3 regions of the Streptomyces sp. NPDC002795 genome follow, and region 2 is predicted to be linked to each of the others. Evidence: riboswitches for the same ligand, from Rfam matches in the RefSeq annotation. Region 2 holds a riboswitch; each other region holds the start of a gene.

Region 1 (7,164 bases), 200 kb from region 2:
TCGCTGTCGGGGAAGAACACGGCGCCGAAGTACAGGGCGGACGCGGTGCCGTAGGCGATGAAGTCGTAGTTCTCGACACTGGTGCCGAAGGCGGCGGCGATCGCGGTTTTGACGCGGTCCTTGGAGCCGAGCACGCTTGGCTGCCCGGCGGGGGTGCGGGTGGACATGGGGATCTCCTGCGGGTTCGGGGCACGTGCGGGTACGCCGAGGGGACGCGCGGCGCGCACTGCGCGCGGGCGTTGGGCAAAGGAGCGGGGGTGGTGCGGTGCCTGTGCGGCGGGAGGGGGACGCGTCAGGCGGTCGTGGGCGTGCTCGTCAGGTCGTCGAGGGCGTTGAGTTTCGCGACGCGGCGGCGGGTGTCCGCGTCGTCGTCGAAGGTGGCGCCCAGGAACTCGCGGACGATGTCGGGCACGAGCGCGTGCGGCACGAGCCAGGCGCCCATGGCGATGGCGTTGGCGTCGTCGTGCTCGACCGACTGATGGGCGGAGTACGGCTCGTGGGCGAGTCCGCAGCGGATGCCGGGCAGCTTGTTGGCCGCCATGACGGCGCCCTGTCCGGTGCCGCACACGAGCACGGCGCGGTCGGCGGCGCCGCTGAGCACCGGCTCGCACGTGGCGCGGGTGATGTCGGGGAAGTCGACGGGTTCGCTGCTGTGGGTTCCGCAGTCCACGATGTCGTGCCCGAGCGCCTCGATGGCCTGCCGGACGGTGTCCTTGAGCGCGAAACCGGCGTGGTCCGCTCCGAGGGCGACCCTCATGTGGTGTCCTGCCTTTCGAATTTCCGTGTACGCAAGTGCCGTGCGGACACTCACTGTTGGGCTTTGGGCGCCCGGTCGACGAAGGTCGTGGGGACGCGCTGTCCGGTCGCCTCACGCCCGGCGATGAGGTCCACGACTCCGCGTACGCCGAGCCGTCCGATCTCCGCCGCGTCCTGGCGGACCGCGCTGATGGGCGGCGAGGCGAACTCGAACCAGTCGAGGTCGTCGACGGACACGATCTCGATCCGGGCCGCCCGTTCGACGCCGAGCCGCTCGCGCAGCGCACGCACGGCGCCCAGCGTGGTGAGACCGTTCGCGCCGAACACTGCCGTGAACGGGACGCCCCGGTCGAGCACGCGGTTCATGGCCTTGGCCGCCCCGTCGGCGAGGAAGTCACCGGCCTCCATGAGCCCTTCGTCGGTGCTGATGCCGTGCTGTTCTCGCCCTGCGAGGTAGGCGGCGCGGCGCTCGGCGCCGGTGGAGATGGTGTCAGGGCCCCCGATGAAGGCGACGTCGCGATGCCCGCGCCGTCGCAACCAGTCGAGGACCTGCCCGACGCCCTGGGCGTTGTCCGTCCCGTACATCGGCGCGTCGATGCCCTCGATGGTGCGGTTGAGGAAGACGAGCGGAAGACCGGAGGCGACCGTGGCGGCGAGCTGCGGCGACACGGTGCTCTGCGGGGCGAACAGCAGGCCGTCGATGCGCTGGGAGGCGAAGGTCTGGAGGTAGGCGTCGGCCTGGTCGGCGTCCTCGTTGGCGTTGGCCAGCAGGACGGTGTAGCCGTGCCGGCGGGCCTCCTGCTCGGCGGCGTGCGCCAGTTCGGAGAAGAACGGGTTGCGGATGTCCGAGACGAGCAGCCCCAGTACGTCGGTGCGCGCACGCCGCAGCGCACGGGCGGGGCCGTGGGCGACGTAGCCCAACTCGGCGGCCGCCGCCAGCACCCGGGCCCGCGAATCGGCCGAGGTCTGACTGCTCCCGCTGAGCACCCGCGACGCGGTCCCCAGCGCGACCCCGGCCCGCGCCGCGACGTCCTTGATCGTGGCCATCCGTTGCTCCACCTCCTTGTGGGTTCCGTCTCCCCGCGAACCTCATGGAAACGTTTCCATAGCGTGGATGACTTTAAGATCGCATACGGGCCGGTCCTCGGGCAAGGGTTCGGCGTGCGCCTACGAAGGGTCAATTCAGTGGATGGGCGAATCCAACAGGTCGAGGCCGTGCTGTTCGACACCTTCGGCACGGTCGTCGACTGGCGGTCCGGAGTCTCGGCGGCCGTCGACACCTTCGCCGCGCGTCACGGCCTGACGCTCGACGGGACGGCGTTCGCCATGCTCTGGCGGGAGCTGTACCAGCCGGCGATGGAACCCGTACGCACAGGCGAACGTGACTTCGCTCCGCTCGACGTCCTCCACGCGGAGAACCTGCGGACCGTCCTCGCCGAGCAAGGAATCGACCCCGCCGCCTTCGACGAGGTCGAGCTGACGTGGCTCAACGAGGCGTGGCACCGGCTGCCCGCGTGGGCTGATTCCGTACCCGGCCTGGAGCAACTCGCCCGCAGCGTAACGACCGGAGCACTGTCGAACGGCAACCTCGCGCTCCTGTCCCGCCTGGCGAAGCACGCGGGCCTCCCCTGGGACGTCATCGTCGCCTCCGACGTCACCCGCGCCTACAAGCCGCAACGACAGGCCTACGAGCGGGCGGCCGCCTTCCTGGGGCTGCGCCCCCACCAGGTCATGCTCGCGGCGGCCCACAACGAAGACTTGCGGGCCGCCCGGGACGCGGGCCTTCGGACCGCGTTCATCGCGCGGCCGACCGAGTACGGGCCTACGCAAACGAAGGACCTGGCCCCCGACGCGGACTGGGACCTGGTGGCGGGAGACCTGATCCAGTTGGCGAGCCTCGTGGGCGACCGGCCCTGGACCGCGGACCGTCACTTGGAGCCGTGCCCGGGGTGAACTGCGGTGGACACGGCAGCTGCACGGTGCGCGCCGAAGAGGAAGCCGCGATTCGGTGAACGTCCGCCGAGACTGTTCGTAGGATGCCGGGGTGCCCAGACCGATACCGACCAGCCGCCGCACATGGGTTGCCGCATGGGCGGTGCTGTGCGCGGCCGGCCTCGCCGCCACCTACGGGCTGAAAGCCGCCTCGGAACCCGACCCGCCACCCGAGAAGCCCGTCAGCGCCCGGTGCGCCGAGCTCATCGCGGGGATCGAGAGGCAGTTGGCCGAGAACGAGCAGGACGGCGAGAAGGGCGGAGTGGTGTCGTTCTCGCACGTGCGGAGCGCCGACGAGGACGATTGCCGCGATGCGCTCCACGACCGCTTCGGCGGTGAAGGGTGATCCGCGGCGTCTGGCTCGCCGCGTTGGTGGTGGTGGTCACTGCTGGCGTGGTCATCGCCATGGTTTCCGCATCGGAACCGGAGCCGCGGCCCACTCCGTCCCGGGTGTACTCATCCTGTCTGGCGGCGGACACCCGGTCACTGGCTCCGGGCGAGGACCCGTGCGAGGCGCCCTGATACTGAGCAACTCCATTGCCTCTGCTACGAGTTACCACCCACGCCATGGTGCCTGCCCGCCGCGATCACGGTCTCGACGGACTGCAGCGCCCCGAGATCCACGAGCGGGTCACCGTCCCGTGAAGGCTCAGCGCGCGAGCCGCGTCCGTCGTGGCCATCGCGAGGACGCGGTCGTTGGGCAGGCCCAGGTGCTCGTGGAACGTGAGGTTGTTCCTCGGCGCCGAGCGTTCCGAGGCCATGTTCGGCGGCCTGATGTTCCGCTGGACGATCTGGTCGAGCACGTCCTGGCGGACCTCGAAACCGTCGGCCGTCATCCACGTGCCGGCTCCACTGGTGCCGTGCAGCGATCACCGCACCAAGCAGCAGTCTCCGCACTTGCCGCCGCCGGGCGCGCGGTAGAAGAGGCAGCAACTGCGCCGCCGGAACGCCAGATCGGGGCCGGTGATCCGTCCCGTCCCCCGCAGTCGGCCCGTCTCCAGCAGTTCCTGCGTCACATGCCTGACGTCCGTACGCAGGTCGGGCCGGGATCTGAGCAGTTGCGCCGCCGAACCGACGAGCGCGGACGCGGAGTTGCCGGCCAGCAGGCGCGGCGCCACCTTGACGGTCAGGCCGTCCTCGACCGCCGCCAGGACGCCGTCCACCTCCGCGTGGATCGCGTCGGCGAGCGAGGCGGCCGGTCCCGACGGGCGTCGTCCCTCGGGGCGGGGCAGGCGGAGCGCCGAGCCCTCCCCGGACCATTCCACCGTGCTCATCGACGGCACGATCCCGTGTACGAGCGCGCAGGCGAGGACCGGTGACCAGAGGCGGGCCGCAAGGCCCAGGTGGGCGATGGAGGCGCCGATGCGGGGTTCGGTGGTGGCGTAGTGGTCGTTGACCGCCTGGGCCCGTGCGGAGAGCCCGGCGTCGGTGAGCCGTACGTCGGGCGGCCGCGTCGGGATCGTGTCGAGGGCGAAGAAACCGCCCAGGCGCGACGCCACGTCGCGCAGCGCCTCGGCCACCTCTTCCGGCGGCACTTCGCTCATGAGGTCTTGGCCCGGCGCGGCGCAGCGATGACGTACAGGCCCAGGATCTCGGGGCACGGCGCCACACCCGGTCCGCCGGCCCGCACCCAGTCCGCTATGTCCTCGGTGGCGTCGGAGTCGTTGACCAGGCCCAGCCAGACCGGCCGCGCTCCGGCCGCCCGCCCCGCGGACGAGGGCTGTACGACGATGACGTTGGCCTGCTCGCAGACGTCCAGGCACTCGGAGATGCGTGTCGGCGCGATCTCGCGCAACCGCGCCGTCTGCGCTCCGTGATCACCGTTGACCTTGACCGTTCCGCAACAGCAGTCGCGGCACACGACCACGCGGCAGGGAACCGCCCGATCCGTTACGGGGGCCGTCTCTTCGGCGAGCCGTTCAGGCATGCCGCATCCTCCCTCTCGCCGGGGAGTTCCGCCCCGGATCGCTTCGAGGGGGCGGCGGCGTGAGTCTCCTGGCTCTCGGGTCCGCGCTCGTCCCGGCCTTCCCACCCCCGCGGGGCAGTGGCCTTCCGGGATCCGCTCGCCGATCACAGTGGCGGTACCGCACCGGATTCGCACCGGTTTCCTCGGGCCGCCGTCGCCCGTGTTCAGGGTCATCATGTCATCCGGCCCAGGCTGGGCGGACGTTGTGGCGCGTCGCGCACGCGGCGTCCGGGAAGCGACGACACCAGAGGCCCGCCCTTTCGGGTGGGTGTGCCCGCGAGTCCGAAGAAGACCTGCCGGTTGCCCGTGCACGGACGACACGTGCGCCGACAGACTCTGAGGTCCTCGCCCCTGGTGCCGACTCCGGCACCAGGGGCGAGAAGCTCACCGGCCCGCCTCAGGCGGCCGGCGTATACGTGCGCTTCCCCCGCCTGTACGCGATCTCTCCGAGCGCGATGTCGCAGAGCATGAACGCCGCGAGCGGGATGCCGAGCAGCGGCACGAAGTAGCCGAGCAGGGCGATCGCCACCATCAACGGCACCACGACGTACGGCGGTACCTGCTGCCAGGCACCGCGTGGGACCGGGCGGCCGAAGGCGGAGCCGCGCCCGCGCTGCCACCACATGCGGTAGCCCCACACGATGAGGAACACCACCGCGAGCGCGAGAGCGGCGAGGGCGATCTGGTTGACGATGCCGAACAGGTTGCCGGTGTGCAGGTCGATGCCCCAGCGGGACAGCTTGGCGAGCACCGGGTAGTCGGCGAACCGCACCACGTCCGTGACCTCGCCGCTCGCCGGGTCGACGGCCACGGCGTCCTGCTTCTCCGGCCAGCTTCGCTGGATCTGCTGGACGACGTACGCCGAGGATGTGTCGCCGGGCGGGACGATCTCCACGGGGTTCGAGAGGCCTTCGGCGCGGGCCGCCTTCAGCACCGCGTTCAGCCCCACGTCGCTGCCACCGGCACCGCTCGCGGATCCGGATCCGCCCATGTCGTGCCCGGCGTGTTCACCACCGGAGGTGACGGCCGCGGAGACGGTCGGCGTCGTCTGGCCGAGCGCGGCACGCAGGTCAGTGATGTTCGCTCCTGCGTACGTCGACCAGGTCAGGCCCGTCGCGGACAGGAAGAAGAGCCCGAGCGCAGCCCAGACACCCACCGATCCGTGCAGCGACAGGGTGCGCCTGCGGCCGGTCGCGCCGCGGATCGCGCGACGGGAGCGGCGCCGACCGAACCAGAGAACGAGGCCGCCGCCCGCGATCACCCACATCCAGCTGGCGGCGAACTCGCTGTACAGACGGCCCACTTGACCGAGGTGGAGGTCGCGGTGGAGCTCGTCGATCCAGGTGCGCAGCGGCAGCGCGCCGGTCGATCCGTACTGTTCGAGGGCGCCGCGGACCTCTCCGTTGTACGGGTTCACGAACACCGCGAGCGTGTGGTCGGCGTCGACTCCCGCGACGCCGGAGAGCATGACTCGGGTCGTCGCCCCGGCCTCGGGCGAAGGCCGCACGGCACTGATGTCTCCTTCCGGGTGGGCCTTGCGGGCGGCGGCGACCTGATCGGCGATCGGCAGCTCGGACTTCCCCACGGGGACGTTCAGTTCATGGGCGTACACGATCTTCTCGGCCTGGAACGAGCCCGCGTAGAGCAGGCCCGTGACCGCGGCGACGAGCAGGAAGGGGGCGACGAACACCCCGGCGTAGAAGTGCAGCCGCAGCACGAGCGGGCGCAGCGACGCCCAGGCGGACCGGGCGGCGGGCGGGCCCTGACGGCTCTCTTCCGCGGAGCGCGGCTCAAAGGCGTCGGAGGCGTCGGAGGAATCGGAGGAATCGGATGTGTCTGAGGGTTCGGAGGTTTCGGAGGTGAGGGACAACGTGGTCCTCCAGTTTCGGGCAGCACGGAATCAGGGCGCGGGCCGCTCGGGCCTGGGCGCATCCGGATCCGGTGCGTTGCATGGGGACTCGGCCGCACGGCCGACGCCCGAGGGTGCGGCGCAGCCTCGGGTGAACCGGCTGTCGTCAGGCGACAGCGTCCCCTGCGGGCGGGCCCCTGGAGGTGATCGTGTACGCGAGGAGGAGGTCACGCGGCGCACGGTCGCTCCGCGTGCGGCGGATCTGGACGCGCGGCCGGTGGGGTGGAGTCGGAAGGCGGAACGGGAGCCTCAGAGGCGCGACGAGCCGACCGACCACGGACCTCGCGATGCGGTGCGCGGCCCGCTCTCCGTACGCGAGCCAGAGGCCGCTCAACACGGCGGCCAGCAGGTGGGCCGCGAGCATGCCGGACGGTGACATGCCGCCCATGTCATGACCTGCCGAACCCATCGCATGCATGTCACCCATGGCGCCCATGCCGTCCAGGGCGCTCATGTTGCTCAGGTCGCTCATGGAGCCGGCCGGCATGGCGTCCATGCGCATATCGCCCATGGCAGAGGGCTCCATGGCCGTCCGGCACAA
Region 2 (7,164 bases):
GTCGGCTCGTCGAGCAGCAGCTCGCGCGGCTCCTGAGCGAGCGCCCGCGCGATCTGCACCCGCTGGCGCTCGCCGCCGGACAGTGTGTGCCACAGGCGGTGTGCCCGGTCGGCGAGTCCGCTGCGCTCCAGGGCGGAGCGCACGGCCGCCTCGTCGGTCGCCGAAGCGGGCTGCCAGGCGCGACGGTGCGGTACCCGGCCGAGACGTACGACGTCGGCGACGGTCAACTCGACCTGGGCGTCGGACTGTTGCTGCACCATGGCGATGCGCCGCGCGGCCTGCCGGCGGCCCACCGAGGCGAGCGGGTCACCGTCGAGGGTGACGACGCCGCTGTCCGGGGCGAGCACCCCGGACAGCAGACGCAGCAGAGTCGACTTGCCCGAGCCGTTGGGCCCCAGGACACCGGTGACGGTGCCGGGCTCCGGCGCCACGGACACCCCGTCGAGCACCAGCGTGCCACCCGGCGACCACGACACGCGCTCCGCGCGCAGCCCCGCCGTCACCGAACACCCCGCCCGCGGTACAGCACCAGCACGAACGCCGGCACACCGATCAGCGATGTCACCACACCCACCGGAACCTCCTGCGGTTCGAGCACCGTCCGCGCCACCGTGTCCACCCACACCAGGAACACCGCCCCGGCCAGCGCCGTCACCGGCAGCAGCCTGGTGTGCCCCGGACCCACCAGGGCGCGCGCCGCGTGCGGCAGCACCAGGCCGACGAAGCCGATCGCGCCCGCCGCACTGACCAGGGCCGCCGTCAGCAGCGCCGTCACACACAGCAGCACGATCCGGGTGCGGGCCACCCGGACACCGAGCGTGGCCGCCGCCTCCGCGCCGAAGGCGAACGCGTCCAGGGTGCGCCCGTACGCCAGGCACACCACGAGCGTGACGGCGAGCACGGCCAGGCACAGCCACACCTCGGTCCAGCCGACCCCGCTGAGCGAGCCGAGCAGCCAGAACAGCACACCGCGTGTGGTCTCCGCGTCCGCCGAGGTCAGCACGACGAACGAGGTCAGCGCCGAGAACAGCTGCATCGCCGCGACCCCGCACAGCACCACCCGGTCCGTGCTGCCGCCCAGCGTGTGACTGAGCACCAGCACCAGGGCGAAGGAGCAGACGGCGCCGACGAACGCGCCGCCCGACACCGAGACGGCGCCCCCGCCGAGCCCGAGCACGACCACGAGCACGGCCCCGGTCGACGCCCCCGACGAGACACCGAGCACGAACGGGTCGGCGAGCGGATTGCGCAGCAGCGCCTGAAGCACCGTGCCGCACACCGCGAGCCCCGCCCCGCACACCGCCGCGAGCAGCGTCCGCGGCAGCCGCAGATTCCATACGATGCCGTCCCGGATCGGCGAGAGATCCGAGGTCGCGAGGCCCATCCGGTCACCGACCGCGGCCCAGACGTCGCCGACCCGGATCTGCGCGGGACCGAGGGTGATGGCGAAGGCCACGGAGGCGCACAGCACGGCGATGGCGACCGCCCAGGCGAGCGTGGCGCGAACGGAGAACCGGGGCGAGGCCCGCGGCAAGGCCGCCGGTACCGCGTGAGCCGCGACCGTGCGGGCCGTCACCGCGAGAGCCCGAACTCGCGCAGCCCCGCGGCCACCCGCTCCACGCCCTCGACCGTCCGGATGGTCGGGTTCATGGCCTGCCCGCTCAGGCGCACGTACCGCTTCTTCTTCACGGCGGTCATGTGCTTGGTGACGGGGTTGGACTCAAGGAACCTGATCTTCTGCGCGGCCGACTCCGCGGACTGCGAGCGGCGCGTCAGATCGCCGATGACCAGCACATCTGGATCGCGGTCGGCGACGGTCTCCCAGTTGACCTGCGGCCACTCCGCGCGCGTGTCGTCGAAGACATTGCGCGCCCCGAGTTCCTTGGTGATGACGCCGGGGGCGCCGCAACAGCCCGCCATGTAGGGCGAGTCGGAGTTGGCGAACCAGTACAGGACGTCCACGCCATGCGCGTCGACCCCCGAAGTAGCCGTGCGCACCCGGGACTTGAGCCTGTCGATCAGCTTCTCGCCGCGCTCCTCCACGTCGAAGACGCGCGCCAGATCGCGGATCTCGCCGTACACGACGTCGAGCCCCAGGGTCTTGGTCCGCACGCCGTCCCCGTCGCCGTTGTCCTTGCCCGTGCAGTCGCTGGGGGAGAGGTACGTGGGCACGCCGAGCTTCTCGAACTCCGCGCGCGGCGCCACACCGCCCTTGCCGAGGGTGTACGTGAAGGAGGCGGCGGCGAAATCCGGTTCGGTGCCGAGGACCTTCTCGAACGACGGGTAGCGGTCGGCCAGGCGCGGCACCTTCGCGTTGGCCTTCGCCAGCTCCTCGGGGACCGGGTCGGTCCAGGTGCCGGTGCCGGCCATCCGGTCCTCCAGGCCGAGCGAGAGCATGATCTCGGCGGAGCCCTGGTCGAGGGCGACGGCCCGGCGTGGGGTGTGCTCGACCCGCACCTTCTTGCCGCAGTTGTCGAGCGTGACACCGCCGCCACCGGCGGCACCGTCCTCGGTGGCGGCGGTCGTGCCGCACCCGGTGAGCAGTAGGGTGAGCGCCAACAGCGGTGCGCATCGGCGGAGTTGACGTGCGAACAGCACGGAAGTTCCTTCGCGTCCAGGGCTCATACGCGGAGCCGGCCTACGGTCCGCCCCCACGCCACGCGGCACTGGAGGCCGCCAGCAGGTCTTCGGACTCGGGGTCGTCCGCGCGGAGCGCCTTCCCAGACCGATGTGCCGGCCCAGTGGCAGTGGCTCCGCCCGTCACCCTCACCGCTGCGCGTCAGTTCCGGGTTCACACCGGATTCCCTGACCCGTGTGCGTAGAAAAACACACAAAGGTACGACTGGCTCAGCGAAGCTATCACGCGGGTGTGAAGACCGCTTCCAGTTGGGGGCGCGTTCCGTCCCGGTGGTGGTCCATGAGGGAGACGAGCCGTTCGTGGTCCCGCACGCGGAGCGCCTCGACCATCTCCGCGTGCTCGTCGACGATCCGCTTCTGCGACGTCGGGTCGTGCAGGAGGTAGGCCCGGTAGCCGTCGCTCAGCTGCCAGACGCGGCGCAGCTCGGCGACGACGAGGTCCAGGCCCGACGCGGTGAACATGCGGAAGTGGAAGTCCGAGTTGAGGCGGGCCATGGCGGTGAGGTCGCCGCGGGCCGACGCCTCCGCGATCCGCTCGTTCACGGCGGAGAGTCGCTCCAGGGCGGAGGCCGAGAAGGGCGGCAGTCGACGCAGTACCTCTGCCTCCAGGACCCGCCGCATCAAATAGGTCTGCTCGAACTCGGCTGCGGTCAGTACCTTCACGCGGTATCCGACGTTGCGGACGTGATCGAGGACGCCTTCGCTGGCCAGCACCCGCAGCGCCTCGCGGACCGGTGCCCGGCTCACCCCGAGTCGCGCGGCCAGCGCCTCCTGCCGTACCGGGCTGCCCGGCGTCAGATCGCGCGCGAACAGCATCGCCCGCAACTCCTCCACCACCTGGGCCACCGCACCGGACACCGCGTCCAGACGTTCCGCCCCCGCCTGAGCCGTCACTGTTGCCTGCCTTCCCTCCGAGGGTTGTCGACTCTAACTCCCCTGTGCCGACTGGGGCATTGACATGATGCCGCACCGTGAGTCAGATTGCATCCAATCTTGCTCGGATGGATGTCCCGTTCAGTGGTGAACGCCCCGAAATGAAACCTGTTGATGGCTTCAATGCACGCCATCAGCGGCCGATTTCAGAGGAGGACTCGGCGATGGCGCCGAAGGAACCGGCAGAATCGGTAGACAATTCCGAAGCCGCAGTGGCGGCGGAGAGCGGCGGTGGATCTCCCGCGGGCCGGCCGCTCGACGGCGTCCGCGTCGTCGACATCACCTCGACACTGATGGGCCCGTACTGCACCCTGCTGCTCGCCCAGTGGGGCGCGGACGTCATCAAGATCGAGCCGCCCGCAGGCGACGTCGTCCGCTACATCGGCGACACCCGGGGCAATGGCATGGGCCCCGCCTTCCTCAACACCAACCGCGGAAAGCGCAGCGCCGCCCTCGACCTCAAGGCGCCCGGCGCGGCGCCCGTCCTCGCCGCCCTCGTGGACTCGGCCGACGTGCTCGTGCACAACCTCCGCCCCGCGGCCGCCCGCCGCCTCGGGCTCACGGCCGAGTCCGCCCTGGCCCGCAACCCGCGCCTCGTCCACTGCGCGTTCCGCGGCTTCGCCGCCGGCGGCCCCGACTCCGACCGGCCGGCCTACGACGACGTCATCCAGGCCGCCGGAGGCGTCGCCGCACTCCAGGGCGGCGACGGCGGCGCGGAGTACGTGCGGCAGGCCGCGGCCGACAAGACGGTCGGCGTGTACGGGGCCGCGGCCGTGCTCGCCGCGCTGCACGGGCGTCAGATCACCGGCCGGGGCCGCGCCGTCGAGGTCCCGATGCTGGAGACCATGGCCTCGTTCACCCTCCTCGAACAGCAGGGCGGCCGCGTCTTCGACCCGCCCACGGGCCCCACCGGCTACGCCCGCACCAGCTCCCCGCACCGACGCCCGTGCCGCACCAAGGACGGCCACCTCGCCGTCATGATCTACACCGACGCCCAGTGGCGCGCCTTCTTCACCGCGATCGGCCGCCCCGCGCTCGCCGACGACCCGCGCTTTCGCACCATCACGGAGCGCACCGAGCACATCGACACCCTCTACTCGATGGTCAACGCCGAGCTGTTGCTGCGCACCACGGCCGAGTGGCAGGCCGAGTTCGACGCCCGCGACATACCCGCGACCCGCGTCAACACACTCGACGATCTCTTCACCGACCCGCACCTGAGCGCCACCGGCTTCTTCGAGCGCACCGAACACCCCACCGAGGGGCCGCTGTTGCTCGGCCGGCCACCGGTCCGGATGACCGAACCCGCCGCCGGCGCGTCCCCGCGCGAGGACGAGGGCCCGCTGCGCCCCGCCCCGCACCTGGGCGAGCACACCCGCGAGGTCCTCGCCGAGCTCGGCCTGCCCGGCACGGAGGCCGCCGCCCTCTTCGACACCGGAGTGGCGCGCGAGCCGACCGCCGCGACCGCCGCCTGAGAACAGCCACCCGACGGAAGGATCCGCCATGTCCGCGGACGAAGACCTCCTGTACTCCACCCGCGACCACATCGCCACCATCACCCTCAACCGCCCGCACCGGAAGAACGCGTTCACCCTCGACATGGCCGACGCCTGGGCCGAGGCCCTGCGCCGCGCCGACGCCGACCCCGAGGTGCGCGTCATCGTCGTCACCGGCGCAGGCGACGCCTTCTGCTCCGGTGTCGACCTCGCCGACTTCAAGGGCGAGCAGCGCACCCCGATCCAGGAGAAGAGGCTGCTCACCGAGCGGGTGCACCAGGTCGCACGGGCGCTTGAGGACCTGGACAAGCCGGTCCTCGCGGCCGTCACCGGGCCCGCCGTCGGTGCGGGCATGGACATGGCCCTGCTGTGCGATCTGCGCTTCGCCGGCCGCTCCGCCCGCTTCTGCGAGGGCTACATCAAGGTCGGCCTGGTCCCCGGTGACGGCGGCTGCTGGCTGCTGCCCCGCGTCGTCGGCCAGGCGGCAGCGCTGCGCCTGCTGTGGACCGGCGACTTCGTCGACGCGGCCGAGGCCAAGCGGCTCGGCATCGTCGAGGACGTCTTCGACGACGCGGACCTCCTCGACGAGGTGTACGCGTTCGCCGCCCGCCTCGTGGCCCGCCCGCCCGCGGCCCTCGCCATCATCAAGCGCGCCGTGCGCCAGGGCGCCCACCACGACCTGCGCACCGCGCTCGACCTGATCTCCTCCCACATGGCCGTGGTGACATCGATGGACGACTCCCGCGAGGCCTACGACGCGTTCCGCGAGAAGCGCACCGGTACGTACACGGGCTCCTGACGGCCGCCCACGCCCCTCCCCACCACCGGACCTTCAGCTTCAGGAGGCACCTCCCGTATGTCCCCGACCGACACCGCTCGGGCCGCCGCCCGCGCCCTGGCCGCCGAGTGGCGGGAGGCCGGCCGCTACACACCCCGCAGCGACGCCTGGCTCCGCTCCTTCGACCGCGACTTCAGCCGCGAACTGGCCGGCCGCGGGATGACCGCCATGACCTGGCCGCAGGAGTACGGCGGCCACGCCCTGCGCAACGTCGACCGGCTCGCCGTCACCGAGGAACTGCTGCGCGCGGGCGCCCCCGTCGCCGCGCACTGGATCGGGGACCGGCAGATCGGACCCGCCATCCTGCGGCACGGCAGCACCGCGCTCAAGGAGGAGATCCTGCCGCGGATCGCCGCCACCGACGCCGTCTTCTGCCTCGGCATGAGCGAACCCGAGGCCGGCTCCGACCTGGCCTCGGTCCGCACCACCGCACGCCGCGTCGCGGGCGGCTGGCGGCTCAGCGGCCACAAGATCTGGACCAGCCACGCCCACCACGCCACCCACGCCTACGTACTGGCCCGCACCACCGCGCGGGAGGACGTCGAACGCAAGCACCAGGGGCTGAGCGAGTTCGTCGTCGACATGGACGCCGACGGGGTGAGCACGGGCGCCATCCCCGACCTGGCGGGCGAACACCACTTCAACGAGGTGCGGTTCGAGGACGTGTTCGTCCCGGAAGGCCGCCTCATCGGCACCGAGGGGGAGGGCTGGCGCCAGGTCGTCGGGCAGCTCTCCTTCGAACGCGGCGGCGCCGAACGCGTTCTGTCCAGCTATCCCCTTCTCGTCGCCCTGCTCGCCGAGGCCACCCGCGACGGGCAATCCGGGGCGGCCGTCCCGGACATTATCGCGGCCTCGGTCGGCTCCCTCACCGCCCGGCTCACCGTGCTGCGCCGCCTCTGCTGGGACGTGGCCTCCGCCATGGACCGCGGGGAGACCCCGGTCCGAGAGGCCGCCGCCCTGAAGTACCTGGGCAACGCCTTCGAGAACGACGTCGTCGAGGCGTTCCGCGAGGCATCCGGGGGCCTGCCGCCCACCGCCGACAGTCACTTCGGCCAGGCGCTGCTCGCCGCCCCGGCGTTCGGCCTGCGCGGCGGCGCCTCCGACGTCCTGCTGTCCCTGATCGCCCGCGAGGAGACCCGCGCATGACCACCCCCAGCCAGGCCCGGCGCCGCGAGCCCACCATCACCAGCGAGTACGCCGACGAACTCCGCGAGGTCGTACGCGGACTCGCGGCGGACGCGGCCGCCACGGAAGACGCGT
Region 3 (7,164 bases), on a different contig from region 2:
GGCCCGTCGCCACGGTCGTCTTGCCGGTGCCGGAGGCGGGCGCGGCGACCACAAGGCGCGGCACGCCCACGGTCTGCGTACCTACCATTCGATGCCCCGCTGGCCCTTCTGGCCCTCGTCCATCGGGTGCTTCACCTTCGACATGTCGGTGACGAGATCCGCGAACTCGACCAGCTTCTCAGGGGCGTTGCGGCCGGTGATGACGACATGCTGCTGCCCGGGACGGTTCCGCAGCGTCTCGACGACGTCGTCCACGTCGATCCAGCCCCAGTGCATCGGGTAGGCGAACTCGTCGAGCACGTACAGCTTGTACGTCTCGGCGGCCAGGTCACGCTTGACCTGCTCCCAGCCCTCGCGCGCCTTCTCCTCGTTGTCGGCCTGGTCGTCGCGCTGCACCCACGACCAGCCCTCGCCCATCTTGTGCCAGGCGACGGTGCCGCCCTCGCCGCTCGCGCCGAGCGTCCTGAGCGCGTTCTCCTCGCCGACCTTCCACTTCGCCGACTTGACGAACTGGAACACCCCGATCGGCCAGCCCTGGTTCCAGGCGCGCAGCGCGAGCCCGAACGCGGCCGTCGACTTGCCCTTGCCGATGCCGGTGTGCACGAACACCAGTGGGCGGTTGCGACGCTGACGTGTCGTCAGCCCGTCGTTCGGTACGACGCTCGGCTGTCCCTGCGGCATTTAAGCGGCCCTCCTGATGGTGTTCTGCGTCCCAGTGACGTCCTTCACGAGCCCGGCGATCGAATCCGCCCGCAGCTCGTCCAGCGTGACGGCGGTGCCGCCGAGCCGGCCGGCCAGTTCCCCGGCGAGCCCGAGCCGCACCATGCCGGTCTCGCAGTCGACGACGACGCTCGCCGTCCCCTCCGCGGCGTGCAGCCCGGCCGCCCGGCCCGCCAGCTTCACGGGCTCAGGACCACCGGTCGCCCGCCCGTCGGTCACGACGACCATCAGCGGCCGCCGCGCCGGATCCCGCAGCCGCTCCACACGCAGCACCTCGTGCGCCTTCAGCAGCCCGGCCGCCAGCGGGGTGCGCCCGCCGGTCGGCAGCGACTCCAGGCGGGCCGCCGCCGTGTCCACGCTCGACGTGGGCGGCAGGGCGACCTCGGCCGCCGACTTCCGGAAGGTCACGAGCCCGACCTTGTCCCGCCGCTGGTACGCGTCGAGCAGCAGCGACAGCACGGCGCCCTTCACCGCGGTCATCCGCTGCCGCGCCGCCATCGACCCCGAGGCGTCGACCACGAACAGGACGAGGTTCCCCTCGCGCCCCTCGCGGGTTGCCTGCCGCAGATCGTCACGGCGTACGACGAGCCCCCGGCCCGAACGTCCGCGCGCCCGCTGGTGCGGGGCGGCGGCCTGCACGGTGGCCGCCAGGTGCAGCTTCGTCAGGGCGCCACGGGGTCGCGTCGCCCCCGTCGTGCGGCCGTGCTCGGTACGCGCCCGGGACCGCCGTCCCGCGGCTCCTTCGCCGAGGCCGGGGACGCTCAGCATCTTCGTACGAAAGGGCTCACCGGCCGCCACGGGCTTCTGCTCGGGGGCGCCGCCGCCGGACGCGGGGGCAGCGGCGGGCTCCTCGGGGGAGTCCTCCCGGCCGTCGCCGGCCGGGGCGTCCTGCGTGTCCTGCGAGTCCCGCGAGTCCTTGGTCTCCTGGGGGCCGTCGTGCGGGCCGTCCTGCGGAGGCACGCCGCCACCGGAGCCGCCGCCGTCGGGCCCACCGTCCGGATCGTCGTCGCCCTCGGGACCCTCGGACTCCTCGGGCTCCTCCTGTGGTCCGAACTCGTCCAGGGTCTCGTCGAGCTTGTCCTCGTCGAGTCCCGGCGCGTCAAAGGGGTTCCGGCGCCTGCGGTGCGGGAGCGCGAGCAGCGCGGCCTGCCGCACGTCCTCCGCGAGGACGTCGGTGCGCCCGGCCCAGGCCGCGAGCGCGGTGGCGGTGCGCGCCATCACGATGTCGGCGCGCATGCCGTCCACCTCGAAGGCCGCGCACGTCGCCGCGATCTGCGTCAACGCCCGGTCGCCGAGCCGCACTTGGGGCAACAGCTCACGCGCGGCGACGATCCGGGCCCGGACATCGGCCTCCTCGTCGGCCCACTCGCCCACGAAGCTCTCGGGGTCGTCGTCGTAGGCGAGCCGCCGCTTGACGACCTTCACCCGCTGCTCGGGCTCGCGCGAGGCCGCGACCTCCACGGTCAGCCCGAACCGGTCGAGCAACTGCGGCCGCAGCTCGCCCTCTTCGGGGTTCATCGTCCCTACGAGGAGGAAGCGTGCGGCATGCCGTACGGAGACGCCCTCGCGCTCCACGTACGAGGCGCCCATGGCGGCGGCGTCGAGCAGCAGGTCCACAAGGTGGTCGTGCAGCAGATTGACTTCATCCACATACAGGATTCCGCGATGCGCGTCCGCGAGCAGTCCCGGCTCGAAGGCCTTCACGCCCTCGGAGAGCGCCCGCTCGATGTCGAGCGCACCCACGAGCCGGTCCTCGGAGGCGCCGACCGGCAACTCGACCATGCGCGCGGCTCGTTGGGCACCCGGGGTGTCGGCGTGCGGCCCGTCGGGGCACTGCGGATCGGGCGCCACCGGATCGCACGAGAACCGGCATCCGGAGACGACGTCGACGCCCGGCACGAGCGCGGACAGGGCACGTACGGCGGTGGACTTGGCGGTCCCCTTCTCCCCGCGCACGAGCACACCGCCAACGGCGGGCGACACGGCATTCAACAACAGGGCAAGCCGCAGATCGTCCTGCCCGACGACGGCGGTGAACGGGTAAGGGGTGGGCATCAGCCGACAACCTCCAGTGAGTAAAACGTGTCCAGGGGCGCGGGGAACGGTGCAAAGGGGGGCGGGTGGCGGGGGCGACCTCCCATCACGGCGTCCCCGGTGCTCCCGGCGGCACGAACGGCAACCCCGCCGGCGCACCCCCCTCGATCAACCGCCAGAGCGCGTCCGTATCCGCATGCCGCTCGATCAGATCCCCGAGCCGATCGAGCTGCTCCTCCCGCAGCGCCTCGAACGACGTGTCCGGCGCCGGTACGAACCGCCGCCCCGCCGCGTCGGAGACGGCCCGCAGGAACGCCCGCCGGAAGCCGTCCGACTCCAGCGAGCCGTGCCAGTGCGTCCCCCACACGGACCCGACCCGGCACCCGTCCAGGAAGGACTCGCCGCCCAGCACTTCGGCGACGCCGTGATGGATCTCGTACCCCTCGACGTACTCGCCGAGCGCCTCGCCCACCGGCCGGGAGAGGGTCTTCTCGGCCTCGAACCGTACGCGTACGGGAAGCAGCCCGAGCCCGTCGACGACACCGGCCCGCGACTCGACCTCGTCCTCGATCGTCTCGCCGAGCAGCTGGAAGCCACCGCAGATACCGAGCACGGGCCGCCCCTCGGCGGCCCGCCGCGCGAGGGCGTCCGCGAGCCCGCGCTCACGCAGCCACTCCAGCGCCTTCACGGTGCCGCGCGTGCCCGGCACCACGACCAGGTCCGCGTCGACGAGCTCCTCGGCCCGGTCCACGAACCGCACGACGACACCGGGCTCGGCGGCCAGCGCGTCCACATCGGTGAAGTTCGACATCAGAGGGACCGCGCACACGGCGACCCGCAGCACGTCCTCGCCCACGGGCGGCGCTACGACCGACTCCCGTACGGAGCCCCGCAGGGATACCCGGAGCCCGTCCTCCTCGTCGATGCCGAGACCGTGCTGGAACGGCAGGACACCGTAAGTGTCGCGCCCGGTAAGGGACTTGAGCATGTCGAGCCCCGGCTCCAGCAGGCTCACGTCGCCGCGGAACTTGTTGACGAGGTACCCGGCGAGCAGCTCCTGGTCCTCCGGCGCGAGCAGCGCCGTGGTCCCGAAGAACGAGGCGAAGACACCGCCCCGGTCGATGTCGCCGACGACGAGCACCGGCAGCCGCGCGGCCCGCGCGAGCCCCATGTTCACGATGTCGGTGCGCCGCAGGTTGATCTCGGCGGGCGACCCGGCGCCCTCACAGATCACGGCGTCATGGGTGGCGCGCAGCTCCTCCAGGCACCCCACGACGGTGTCGAGCAGCGCCGCCTGCCGACCGCCGTGGTAGCCGCGCGCACTCAGCTCGCCCACGGGCTTGCCCATGAGGACGACCTGGCTGCTGCGGTCGCTGCCGGGCTTGAGCAGGACGGGGTTCATGAGCGCGCTCGGCTCCGCCCGCGCGGCCTGCGCCTGCATGGCCTGCGCGCGCCCGATCTCGGCGCCCTCCCTGGTCACGAACGAGTTCAGGGACATGTTCTGCCCCTTGAACGGCGCGACCTTCACGCCTTGGCGCACCAGCCACCGGCAGATCCCGGCGGTGACGACACTCTTCCCGGCGTCGGAGGTGGTTCCGGCGACGAGCAGTCCTCCGCCGGTCATCGCCGCCCCCGTGCTCGTACCAGTCGCGCACCCACACAGACTCCCAACGCCAACAGAGACACCCGCCGTGACAAGCGCACGGCCCGATCCACATCACGCACTTCGACCGCGCGCCCCGGCGCGTTCAGCACCGGCCGGTGCTCGACCAGGCCGCCGTACGCCAAGGTCCCGCCGAGCCGCACCCCGAGCGCCCCCGCGAAGGAGGACTCGACGACGCCCGCGTTCGGGCTGGGATGGCGCCGCGCGTCCGCACGCCACGCGTCCAGCGCCTGCCGGGGCCTGCCGCCCGCGAGGACCGCCAGGGCGCCGGTGAGGCGCGCTCCCGGCCAGCCCGCCACGTCGTCGAGGCGGGCCGAGGCCCAGCCGAACCGCCGGTACTTCACGGACTTGTGCCCGACCATCGCGTCGAGCGTGTTCACGGCGCGGAAGGCGACCAGGCCCGGCACCCCGCCGAGCGCGCCCCACACGAGCGCGCCCACGACGGCGTCGGAGGTGTTCTCCGCGACGGACTCGACGACGCCGCGGGCGATCCCGTCGGCGTCGAGCCCCTGCGGGTCGCGGCCGCACAGCCGGGGCAGCAGCTCCCGCGCGAGCTCCACGTCCCCGGCGTCGAGCGCGGATCCGACCGCCCGCGCCTCCCGGCCCAGCGAGGTGCCGCCGACGACGGCCCAGGTGACGGCGGCCGTCAGCGCGACGGTGGCGGCGGGGGAGCGGCGTACGGCACGGGAGGCGGCAGCGGCGAGAGCGGCGGCGCCACCGGCGCACACCGCGGTGTGCAGGGCGCCCGCGCCACGGTGGTCCCGCCACAGGCCGCGCTCGACGGCCGAGGCGGCGCGTCCGAATCCGGCGACGGGATGCCCACGGCGCGGATCGCCGAGAAGAAGGTCGGCGAAGATTCCGGCGGCGGCACCGCACGCGTACACGCGCTCGTGCCGCCAAGTGCCGCGCGGGGCGAACATGGCGGTAGGTGTCCTCACTCAGGGTGTCCACGCCCTGGTTCGAAGAGACCGGCAGCGAGAGTTCCTGGCTCACCCCGAGTGATGCAGGGGGTTCACAGTGGCGGGACCGCGCCGGATTCGCACCGGCTTCCTCAACTGCTGCCGTATATGGCGGGGGAAGTCCACCACGCTCCGAGTTGGCACGTCAACTTGCTGTTGATCACGCAAGCGGGGTGCGGGACGTCGCACGTCCCGCACCCCGCTCACCTATGACTGCCTGTCAGGCCACGATCAGATAGATCCCGTAGGCCACGGCCGCCGCGCACAGCGCGAAGCAGACATACGCCCCGGACGTCAGAGCCGCCGCCGAGCCACCGTCGCGCGCCGCCGACTCCCGCTTGGAGAGGCCCACGATGCCGAGGGTGAACAGGCCGACGAGGGCCACGGTGACCACGAGAGAGACGCCGAAGACGGAGCCGAGGGCCGCCCAGTCGATGTTCATTCCTGCCCTGCTTCCTTCTGCACTACAGCGTGGCGCCGGCGGGGCGCGCGGGGTCGCTCACCGCACCGGCCTTCGGGCGGTCGGAGATCTTCGCCTCGGACTCGGCCGATTCGACCGTGCCCGTCGGCGGCGGGGTGACCGAGGCGATCGCGGTCGTCACGACGCCCGGAGCCTCCTGGGCGGGGGCGGCGTGCGGCTCGTCCGCCGTCACGTTGGTGTGGTCGATGGAGTTGCGGCGCGACAGCTTCCAGATGATGCCGGAGCCGATCACGAGCAGCGCGGCGGTGAGACCGATGCCCCACGGGCCCTGCTTGGTCAGGAACTCGGCGCCCGCGCCCACCAGGCCCGCGGCCGGCAGCGTCAGACCCCACGCGATGAACATCCGGGAGGCGGTCGACCAGCGGACGACGCCGCCCTTGCGGCCGAGGCCCGCGCCCATCACACCGCCGGAGCAGACCTGCGTGGTGGAGAGCGAGAAGCCCAGGTGCGAGGAGGCGAGGATCGCGGTCGCCGCACTGGTCTGCGCGGCGAAGCCCTGCTGCGGCGCGAGTTCGGTGAGGCCCTTGCCCATGGTGCGGATGATGCGCCAGCCGCCCAGGTAGGTGCCGAGCGCGATGGCGACACCGGCCGAGACGATGACCCACATCGGCGGGTCGGCGTCCGGCGCGATGACCCCGCCGGTGATCAGGGCGAGGGTGATGATGCCCATCGTCTTCTGCGCGTCGTTCGTGCCGTGCGCGAGGGAGACGAGGCCCGCGGAGGCGATCTGCCCGGCGCGGTAGCCCTTGGCGGTCGCCCGCTCGTCCGTCTTCTTGCTGATGCGGTACGTGAGGCGGGTGGCCAGCATCGAGGCGATGCCGGCGACGAGCGGCGCGGCCACCGCGGGCAGCAGCACCTTGGAGACGACCGTGCCGCCGTTGACCGAGGACCAGCCCATCGACATGACCGCGGCGCCGATGAGGCCACCGAACAGGGCGTGCGAGGAGCTGGACGGCAGGCCGAGCAGCCAGGTCAGCAGATTCCAGAGGATGGCGCCCACAAGCGCCGCGAAAATGACCTCTGTTTTGAGGCCGTCCTCATTGACGATGCCGCCGGAGATCGTCTTCGCGACTTCGACGGAGAGGAATGCTCCGACGAGGTTCAGCACGGCGGACATGGCCACCGCCGTCTTCGGCTTGAGAGCGCCTGTCGAGATGGTCGTCGCCATCGCGTTGGCGGTGTCGTGGAAACCGTTGGTGAAATCAAAGACCAGCGCGGTAACGATCACGATCGCTAGGAGCAGCGTGATGTGTTCCATTTACCCAGGCTTCGGTTGGACGTCAGTGGCTCTTGGAACGTAAAGAGCC

The links. A riboswitch is a leader RNA that binds a small molecule or an ion and turns the genes downstream of it on or off. The one in region 2 is predicted to bind cobalamin.
Region 1: another riboswitch for cobalamin. It lies ahead of ACFYWS_RS18580 ((2Fe-2S) ferredoxin domain-containing protein); the one in region 2 lies ahead of ACFYWS_RS17615 (ABC transporter substrate-binding protein).
Region 3: another riboswitch for cobalamin. It lies ahead of ACFYWS_RS36990 (cobalamin biosynthesis protein); the one in region 2 lies ahead of ACFYWS_RS17615 (ABC transporter substrate-binding protein).

The regions. Positions count from the first base shown of each region.
Region 1 covers NZ_JBIAQB010000005.1:535,816-542,979, forward strand. Annotated here, with positions in the region: gene ACFYWS_RS18545 (MFS transporter) at 1-167, opposite strand, end outside; gene ACFYWS_RS18550 (RpiB/LacA/LacB family sugar-phosphate isomerase) at 293-757, opposite strand; gene ACFYWS_RS18555 (LacI family DNA-binding transcriptional regulator) at 808-1,803, opposite strand; gene ACFYWS_RS18560 (haloacid dehalogenase type II) at 1,942-2,709, shown strand; gene ACFYWS_RS18565 (hypothetical protein) at 2,801-3,094, shown strand; gene ACFYWS_RS18570 (hypothetical protein) at 3,336-3,584, opposite strand; gene ACFYWS_RS18575 ((2Fe-2S)-binding protein) at 3,618-4,292, opposite strand; gene ACFYWS_RS18580 ((2Fe-2S) ferredoxin domain-containing protein) at 4,289-4,675, opposite strand; cobalamin riboswitch at 4,737-4,859, opposite strand; gene ACFYWS_RS18585 (PepSY-associated TM helix domain-containing protein) at 5,112-6,584, opposite strand; gene ACFYWS_RS18590 (hypothetical protein) at 6,730-7,164, opposite strand, start outside.
Region 2 covers NZ_JBIAQB010000005.1:336,277-343,440, reverse strand. Annotated here, with positions in the region: gene ACFYWS_RS17625 (ABC transporter ATP-binding protein) at 1-503, opposite strand, end outside; gene ACFYWS_RS17620 (FecCD family ABC transporter permease) at 500-1,576, opposite strand; gene ACFYWS_RS17615 (ABC transporter substrate-binding protein) at 1,573-2,625, opposite strand; cobalamin riboswitch at 2,661-2,851, opposite strand; gene ACFYWS_RS17610 (GntR family transcriptional regulator) at 2,860-3,531, opposite strand; gene ACFYWS_RS17605 (CaiB/BaiF CoA transferase family protein) at 3,783-5,045, shown strand; gene ACFYWS_RS17600 (enoyl-CoA hydratase/isomerase family protein) at 5,074-5,865, shown strand; gene ACFYWS_RS17595 (acyl-CoA dehydrogenase family protein) at 5,923-7,050, shown strand; gene ACFYWS_RS17590 (acyl-CoA dehydrogenase family protein) at 7,047-7,164, shown strand, end outside.
Region 3 covers NZ_JBIAQB010000017.1:62,268-69,431, reverse strand. Annotated here, with positions in the region: gene ACFYWS_RS37010 (cobyrinate a,c-diamide synthase) at 1-88, opposite strand, end outside; gene cobO (cob(I)yrinic acid a,c-diamide adenosyltransferase) at 82-681, opposite strand; gene ACFYWS_RS37000 (putative cobaltochelatase) at 682-2,775, opposite strand; gene ACFYWS_RS36995 (cobyric acid synthase) at 2,861-4,378, opposite strand; gene ACFYWS_RS36990 (cobalamin biosynthesis protein) at 4,375-5,337, opposite strand; cobalamin riboswitch at 5,375-5,519, opposite strand; gene ACFYWS_RS36985 (hypothetical protein) at 5,597-5,818, opposite strand; gene ACFYWS_RS36980 (anion permease) at 5,841-7,115, opposite strand.